Regions from separate parts of the Pseudoxanthomonas sp. LjRoot143 genome, predicted to be linked through region 1. Evidence: riboswitches for the same ligand, from Rfam matches in the RefSeq annotation. Region 1 holds a riboswitch; the other holds the start of a gene.
What was found. A riboswitch is a leader RNA that binds a small molecule or an ion and turns the genes downstream of it on or off. The one in region 1 is predicted to bind cobalamin.
Positions count from the first base shown of each region.

Region 1 (4,412 bases):
TGGGACAGATGGCAGCCACCTTGCTGTTCGACAGTTCCTCGGTGAAGAACACGGTACCGGTCATGGCGATCGCTCCGGTGATGAGGGTGATTCCACCCTCATGCGCGATGCGTTGGCACCGGGTGAAGCAGACGTGCACGCCACGTTGTGGGCAGGCGGATGTTCACGGATGGCACGCGTGCGTGAGAACCACGCACGCGTGCACGTCGGGCCGGACCTACGCGGCGCGCACGAGGCCGGTGCGCATCGCCTGTGCGGCAGCGACCATCCGCGTCAGGGCCTCGCGCACTTCCGGCCAGCCTCGCGTCTTCAGCCCGCAATCCGGATTCACCCAGATCTGTTCCGGTGCCAGCACCGCGCGCGCCTTCTCCAGCAGGTCGATCATCTCGCCCCCGGTGGGGATGCGCGGCGAATGGATGTCGTACACGCCCGGGCCGATCTCGTTGGGGTAGCGGAACTTCACGAACGCATCCAGCAGTTCCATGCGCGAGCGCGAGGTCTCGATGGAGATGACGTCGGCATCCATCGCCGCCACCGCATCGATGATGTCGTTGAATTCGGAATAGCACATGTGGGTGTGCACCTGGGTGTCGTCGGCAACGCCCGCGGCGGTGATGCGGAAGCATTCGACCGCCCAGTCCAGGTACGCCTGCCAATCGGCGCGCCGGAGCGGCAGGCCTTCACGAAGCGCCGGTTCGTCGATCTGGATGACGCGGATGCCGGCGGCCTCCAGGTCCAGCACTTCGTCGCGCAGCGCGAGCGCGATCTGCCGGCAGGTCTGAGCACGGGCCTGGTCGTCGCGCACGAACGACCACTGCAGCACGGTCACCGGGCCGGTCAGCATGCCCTTCATCGGCCGGTCGGTCAGCGACTGCGCGTACTGCGACCAGCGCACCGTCATCGGTGCGGGGCGCGATACGTCGCCGTAGATCACCGGCGGCTTCACGCAGCGCGAGCCGTAGCTCTGTACCCAGCCGTTCTTCGTGAAAGCGAAACCGTCGAGCTGCTCGCCGAAGTATTCCACCATGTCGTTGCGTTCGAATTCGCCGTGCACCAGCACGTCGATGCCGATCGCCTCCTGGAAGCGCACGCAGCGTTCGGTCTCTTCGCGCAGGAAGGCGTCGTAGTCGGCGTCGGAGAGTTTGCCGCTCTTGTTGCGGGCGCGCGCTTCGCGCACTTCGTGGGTCTGCGGGAACGAGCCGATGGTGGTGGTGGGGAAGTCGGGAAGACCGAGCAGCGTCGCCTGTGCGATGCGACGTTGCGGATACGGCGAATCGCGATCGATGTCGGCCGCATCCGGCGAGGCGAGCCGCGCGGCGACCTCGGGACGATGCACGCGTGGCGACTGGCGACGCGACTCGATCCGGTCGCGCGCGATGGCCAGGCCGGCGTCCGCCGCGCGCGGATCGCGCAGGGCATCACCGAGCAAGCGCAGTTCCTCGATCTTCTGCCGCGCGAAGGCCAGCCATGACTTCAGGTCGGACGGCAGCGCCTTCTCGCCGGACACGTCGACCGGCACATGCAGCAGCGAGCATGACGGCGACAGCCACAGGGCGTTATCGCCGACATGCCCCTGCGCGTACTTCGCCAGGATCAGCGCGTTGTCGAGGTTGGTCCGCCAGATGTTGCGGCCGTCCACCAGGCCGGCGGACAGCACGCGTCCTTTCGGCAGCTGCTTCAGCACTTCGTCCAGTTGTTCCTTGCCGCGGACGAGGTCGACGTGCAGGCCATCCACCGGCAGCGCGCAGGCCAGCGGCAGGTTGTCGCCGAGGCGGCCGAAGTAGGTCGCCAGCAGCAGCGACGGCCGTGCGCCCTTCGCCAGCATGCTGTACGTGCGCAGGTAGGCGTCGCGTGCCGTGTCATCGAGATCCAGCACCAGGCAGGGTTCGTCGATCTGTACCCAGTCGGCGCCGGCGGCGTGCAGCTTCGCCAGCAGGTCCGCGTAAACCGGCAACAGCGCATCGAGCAGCGCAAGACGGTCGCTGCCGTCCACCGTCTTCGCCAGCAGCAGGAAGCTCACCGGGCCCAGCAGCACCGGACGCGCGGCGTGGCCGGCGGCGCGCGCTTCCAGGAACTCCGCCACCGGCTTGTCGCCGCGCAGGCGGAAGGCCTGGCCGGCGTGCAGTTCCGGCACCAGGTAGTGGTAGTTGGTGTCGAACCACTTGGTCATTTCCAGCGCGCGCAGGTCGGTGCCGTCACGTTGCACGCCGCGTGCGAGCGCGAAGTAGCCGGCCAGCGGATCGGCATCGGCCAGTGCGCGGTAGGCATCGGGAATGGCATCGAACAGGAAGGCGGTGTCGAGTACGTGGTCGTACAGCGCGAAGTCGTTGCACGGCACGACGTCGGCGCCGGCGTCGCGTTGCAGTTGCCAATGACGGTGGCGCAGATCGCGCGCAGTGTGCTGCAGATCGTCGGCGGTGCTGTCGCCGCGCCAGTAGCTTTCCAGGGCGGTCTTCAGTTCGCGCTTCGCGCCGATGCGCGGGAAGCCGAGGGTGGTAACGGTGGTCATGGTGCGTGTCCTCATGCGTGGCGGATGAGGAACGAAGGAACCGCGCGCCGGACCGGAGCCCGCCACGCCAGCGACCTTCGCCCCCGCGGGCGAGCCGGAGTGCCGAGGTCGGGCGCAGGAGGACGCATCCGGGCAGGCGCGCACGGACACGGGCTCCGGCCACCTCCCCTCGGAAGCTCCAGGTCAGTCGGAGGACGGTCGTGTCCTCCGGCCAGGGCAGGTCTTCGGGCTCATGGACGGGCGCGGGTGCGCTGGCCTACTTCCCGCCGCTTCCCGGTCCGTGGGGACCAGTGCTGTTGGCGAGGTTCGTTTCCAAATACCGCTGCGGGGCAGCGCCGGAATTGACCTGTGGAACAGGCCGCACCGGCTTCCCTTTTAATTTCATCTCTTTATTCGGATAAAGAGATGGAAACCTTGGCGGTGCGAACGTTACGCCCGCGACGGGCGACGCGTCAAGCAGCGGGCAGGCGCACGTCTGCCGCGACGCGCGCCTCCAACCTCGGCCTCAAGGCGTTCCGCTGGCGGTGACGCTGCAGGTCAGGCCGAGCGTGACGACCCCCCCGCTCGGGAAGGTCGGGACCGGCAAGCCGGCCTGCAGGCCGGCGGCAGTCAGCGGGCTGGGACACGTGGTGCCGGGGGTCGCCGAACAGGTCGGGGCCGGCAAGCCGGCGGTGGTGCAGTCGAGTCCGGCCATGGCAGGATCCCGCACCGTCGCGCCATCGGCCGCCATCGGACCATGGTTGGTCACCACCAGGGTGAACTGCGCTTGCCCGCCGCTGACCACCGGATCCGCCGCCACCGTCTTCAGGATCGAGATGTCGGTGCTCCGGCGCAGGTTGGAGAACGTGCACGTCAGGTCGTCGCCCGCCGCCGGCGTCACGCCGAACGACGCGCCACTCCCGCTTGGCGCCTGGCCGCCGGACCGCGCATTGCTGCAGCTGTAGCTGGACACGTAGTGGGTGAGATCCGCGCCACCTGCCGCCGCTTCTGACAGGACATAAGCCGAACCCGGCGTCGCCGTGGCATGCGAAACCGTGCCGGCTGCCGTACTGCCGGTGCCTGTCGTGGTCAGCGGTGCCGGTGCGCCGGCGCCGGTCATCGACAGCGTGAACTGGTCCGCCGCCACCGCGCGCCCGTCGGGCAATGCCTTCTGCAGGCGCAGGATCGCCGCGCGCGTATTGGTGAAGGTGCAGGTGATGTTGGATTCGAATCGCATGCGATCCGCGGGAATCGTCAATGTGCCGCCCGCGAGGCTGCCAAAGCTGCCGGTGTTGCCGTTGCGGCTGCTGTTGGCGTCCGTGCACTGGGCCGGCGAGAGGATCCAGCTGGCAGGGATGGCCTCGCTGAGGATGACCGATTGCGTGCCTTGGCCGGTGCTGGCGACCGGATGCGCGTAGTAGTGCCGCGCGGAGCTGACAGGCGTGCCGGTTGCGGTCGTGGTCAGCGCGATCGGAGACGCGGCGGCGGTGTTGTCCCAGTTGTTGACGTTGGTGGTGGTGAAGTTGAAGCTGCCCACGCCGCCTTCGGTGACCTTGCTCACCGTGACGCACGAAGGAATCGCCACCAGACCGAAGCCGATGTTGTCGCCGGGCTTTATGTTGGTGGCCGTCAACGTGAGCGTGCTCACCAGCGCATTGGCATTGCCGCGCAGGAACACCGACTGCCGCCAGGTCCGCTCGACGCCCGACTGGTAGGCCGTGCTGTCCATCGTGACCACGCCGCTCGCCGGCGTGTACCTTGCGAGCGTCGCCAATGCGCCTGTCTGGTGTGCCACAAACTGACCCGACGTGGCGCCGCCCGACAGTAAAAGCGTCAACGAAGGGTTGTAGGCCGGATCCTCACTGTCGTTGGGCATGGTCGCGTCCCACGTGCCGATGTCGTAGATCGCCAGCCCGATCCGATG
Region 1 is NZ_CAXUPM020000001.1:4,057,681-4,062,092, reverse strand. It holds gene ACSQ1W_RS19470 (hypothetical protein) at 1-64, opposite strand, end outside; gene metE (5-methyltetrahydropteroyltriglutamate--homocysteine S-methyltransferase) at 218-2,509, opposite strand; cobalamin riboswitch at 2,708-2,941, opposite strand; gene ACSQ1W_RS19460 (DUF6923 family protein) at 3,015-4,412, opposite strand, start outside.

Region 2 (4,412 bases), 600 kb from region 1:
ACCGGCGCGCACACGGTATCGACGAGCGACCGGTGGAACCCGACCAGCCGGTGCAGTCGATCTCATCCGAAGACACCTTCGCCACCGACCTGCTGCTGTCCGAACTGGAACCCCACATCCTGCGCATCGCCGAGAAGGCGTGGGCCGCCAGTCGCAAGACCGAGCGCATCGGCCGCACCGTGGTGCTGAAGCTGAAGACGGCGCAGTTCCGCATCCTGACGCGCAGTTTTACACCGGAATCGCCGCCAGCCTCCGCGCAGGAATTCATCGACATCGCGCTGGCGTTGCGCGAGCGCGTGGACCTGCCGCCCGCGACGCGCTATCGCCTGGTCGGGGTGGGCCTGTCGGGATTCCGGGATCGCGAGGAAACCGTCGTGCAGGCCGGGTTGTTCGATCCGCAGGAAGCGTAGGCGGCTTGTTACGCCGCTTGCCAGTCGAACACGAGGGCCTCGTTGCGCTCGAAGCGACGCAGGTGCGAGGCGATCACGTCCTGCAGGCGTGTGCGTGCTTCCGCATCGGGCGCGTACAGCGTGATCAGCAGTGCGTCGCCTTCCACCGCGAAGTCAGCCGGGCCGAGGTCGTCGAACGGAATGCGCGCATGGGTGTCGTCGGGGCGTTCGATCTCGAACTTGTGCCGCCAGTGGTTGCACAGCGTGCGCAGTAGCTTGGCGGGGTCGGTAGGAACGACGGTCACACGGGAAGCAGGTTGCATGGTCATGAGCACGGAAAGCGGGGCTTCCTGTTTACCTCTGCACGCAGGCAACAAAAAGGCCGGCAACGGAACAGTCCATTGCCGGCCTTCTTCGTCCGTCCGAATCAGTCGCGCGCGCTGTAGCGCAGGCTCAGGCCGTACTCGCGACCGGGCTGGTTGTACCAGGCGATCGTTTCGTACTCGCGGTCGAACACGTTGCTGGCGCGCGCCTGCACCGACCATTCGTCGGTGATGGCGTACTCCAGACGCAGGTCCAGCGTGCCGTAGCCCGCCAGGCGGACGCTGTTGGCGGCGTTGTCGTAGCGGTGGCTGGCGCCGTAGCCGGTCACGCCGATGCGGAAGTCGCCGAACGCACGGTCCACGTCGACGCGCGCCGTGTTGCGCGCGCGGCGTGCCAGCAGGTTGTCGTAGTTCAGGCCGCTCGTATGGTTGCGCGGATCGGTGTGGCTGACCTGCGCGGCGATGTCGAAGCCGGCCAGCGTCACCGCGCCCGTCAGTTCGAGGCCGCGGATGCGCGCTTCGTCGGTGTTCGCCGGCAACCAGTTGCTGTCCAGCGCGATCAGGTCCTCGATGCGCGTCTCGTAGACGTTGACGCCCCAGTTCCACGCATCGCCGTACTGCGACAAGCCGATGTCGAGCGTCTTGGAGCGCTCGGGTTCCAGCAGCGCATTACCGGAGAACGGGTAGTACAGGTCGTTGAAGGTCGGTGCCTTGAAACCAGTGCCGGCGTTGACCGTCAGCTTGAAGCCGCCGCCAAACGCGAGACCCCAGCCGAGGTTGCCGGTGACGTGGTTGCCGAACTGGTCGTTGTCGTCGTTGCGCACGCTCGCCTGCACCTGCTGCGCGCCGAAGCGGCCCTGGTATTCGATGAATACGCCGGTGTTGTCGCGGCTGTCCACGGGTACGCCGACGGTGTCGTTGACGAAGTCGACGCTGCTGGTGACCTCGTCGCGCTGCCAGTCGGCACCAGCGGTCAGCAGGTGCTGCTCGCCGAACGCGAAGTCGCCCTGTAGCGAGGCGGTGTCGCGACGCGTGTCGAACGTGCTGACGTACGCACGGGTGCCGGAGGTGGCGTCCGCGAAGTAGTTGTCCGATTTGTCGGACGCACGACCGACCTGCGCGGTGAGCGTGGTGGCGCCGGACGGCTTCCACGTCAGCTTGCTGCCCAGTACCTGCTGCACGTTGTCGGCTTCGTTGCCGCCGTAGATGCTGCCGTCGAATTCGTTGAAGGCATCGGCGTTCAGCGCATGGCCTTCCAGCGTCAGCGTGTCGGTCAGCTTGTAGCCGCCGCGAACGTTCAGCGAGACATTGCGGTAGCCGTCGTCATCGGGTTCGTCGGTGAAGCAGCCCTGGAACAGCGTGCCCGAGCCCCGGCAGGCGTTGATGCCGTCGGTTTCCTGATAGGCGGCGTTGGCGCCGATCCAGCCACGTTCGCCGCCGTAGGCGAAGCCACCGCTGGCTTCGCGCAGGTTGTTGCTGCCGCCACCGATACGCAGTTCGCGCGACAGGCCCTGCGTGCCGCGACGGGTGAAGATCTGGATGACGCCGCCGATCGCTTCCGAGCCGTACAGGCTGGAGCGCGGGCCGCGCACGATCTCGATGCGCTCGATCTGGTCGACCGGCAGGTCCTGGAACGACGCCAAGCCGGCGGTCGCCGAGCCGATGCGGATGCCGTCGACCAGCACCAGCACGTGGTCGGACTCGGTGCCGCGGATGTTGAGGGTGCTCAGCTTGCCCAGGCCGCCCTGGTTGGTGAAGCCGATACCTGCGCGACCCTTCAGCAGGTCGATCAGCGAACGCGACTGGCTGCGTTCGATCTCCTCGCGGGCAATGACCTGCACCGGCGCCAGGCTGTCGCGCACGGCGACGTCGGTACGCGTGCCGGTGACGACGATCTCGTCGAGATCGGTGGCGTCCTGTGCCTGCGCGGCGAACGGGAGGGCCAGCGCGACCGCGGCGGCGAGAAGGGAAAGGGAATGACGGCTGTACATCGGACTCAACTCCATCGCGCGCCCCGCGCGCATTCATTTCGGCGTGGAGTTGCGATGCAGGAGAGGGAGCGTTGCGGACAGCGCGGCAGACAGGCGGCGGCGCGGCACGCCGCGACGCCCTCCGCATCGCAACCAGTGGACTTCCAGGCCGGTCTCCGGGCTTGCGAAGGCGTGCCGTGCACGCTGCCGTGGCGCCTTCCCATGCGTGATCGCACAGTGGCCGATGCCGCGGTTGTCTTCGCCTACCGTTGCGGGGGCAGCGCCGGAATGCCGCGTGTGCGGGTCACCGGCTTCCCGTTTCAACCCATGGCAGGACTGCCGGGGTCACCTGAAAGCGCGCGCAGTATACGGGATGGGGTGGATCAGTCGTCGCCGCGCGAGTCGAACAGGTTCAGCGAAGGTCCCGTGTCTTCCTCACGCTCGGTGTGCGTGGTGGTCACCGGGCCGGCGGCGGGGCGGCCGCGCGGCGGGGGCAGCAAGGCTGCGGCGGCGTCGTAGGCCACCAGCAGTTCGCTGCGGCGGTCTTCAGGCAACTGCTGCCAGTGGCAGTCCAGCAGCGCGCCTTCCAGCGCGTACAGCAGGTTGAGGCTGGGACGGAATCCCGCGCGCTTCACCCGGATAAAGGCTTCCACCGCGCCCACCGACTCCAGGTCCTCCTGCGTGCGCAGGCCGACCTGGCGTAGCCAGGCGGCGGACTTGGGGCCGATGTTGCGCAGCTTGGTGCCTGTCATGTCAGCGAATCCACGAAGATGGCGGCGATGCGTTCCATGCCCGCCTGGTCGTCGGCATCGAAGCGCGCCAGGCGTGGGCTGTCCAGGTCGAGCACGCCGACCAGTTCATCCCCTTTCACCAGCGGTACCACCAGTTCCGAGCGTGACGCGGAGTCACAGGCGATGTGGCCCGGGAAGGCCTCCACATCGTCCACGCGCTGGGTCTGGCGGGTGCGTGCGGCGGCTCCGCAGACCCCCTTGTCCAACGGGATCCGCACGCAGGCTGGTAAGCCTTGGAACGGACCGACCACCAATTCCCGGCCATCGAAGAAGTAGAAACCCGCCCAGTTGAAGTCCGGCAGGGCGTGATAAAGGAGCGCCGACAGGTTGGCCGCGTTGGCGATGCGGTCGGGTTCGCCGGCCAGCAGGGCACGGGCCTGTTCGGCCAGCTGTGCGTATTGTTCCGGCTTGCTGCCGGTGAGCGTCTGGGAAGTGAATGACATGGGTCGATTCTACTCCCCGCGTCTGCTGGGCGGCCCGATATGATGTGTCACACAAGCGGGGCCTTGCGTGGGCGACAGGGGAGTGGGTGCATGCGCGATCACGAGGATGAAGCGGGCTGGCGCGGTCATGGCGTGACACGGCTGGAGGCGTTCGTCGACGCCGCGTTCGCGTTCGCGGTCACCCTGCTCGTGATCTCGGTCGAACGCATTCCCGACAGCATGGCGGGGCTGCTGCAGGCACTGAAGAATGTGCCCGCGTTCGCGGCCAGTTTCGCGATGGTGGCGATGTTCTGGTACGCCCACGTGCGCTGGAGCCGCCGCTATCGGCTGGGCACCGTGCCGGCCACGCTGCTAAGCCTGCTGCTGGTGTTCCTGGTGCTGGTCTACGTGTATCCGCTGCGGCTGCTGCTCGGCACTTTTTTCGGCTGGATCACCGGCGGCTGGTTGCCGATGCCGCTGTCCGATGCGAACGGTCCGCGCCCGCTGGCCTTCATGT
Region 2 is NZ_CAXUPM020000001.1:3,462,165-3,466,576, reverse strand. It holds gene dinB (DNA polymerase IV) at 1-410, shown strand, start outside; gene ACSQ1W_RS16810 (DUF2218 domain-containing protein) at 419-712, opposite strand; gene btuB (TonB-dependent vitamin B12 receptor) at 817-2,703, opposite strand; cobalamin riboswitch at 2,833-3,050, opposite strand; gene ACSQ1W_RS16800 (TfoX/Sxy family protein) at 3,066-3,434, opposite strand; gene ACSQ1W_RS16795 (GAF domain-containing protein) at 3,431-3,916, opposite strand; gene ACSQ1W_RS16790 (TMEM175 family protein) at 4,007-4,412, shown strand, end outside.
Region 2: it holds a riboswitch for cobalamin, as region 1 does, so the genes downstream of both, btuB (TonB-dependent vitamin B12 receptor) here and metE (5-methyltetrahydropteroyltriglutamate--homocysteine S-methyltransferase) in region 1, are expected to answer to the same signal.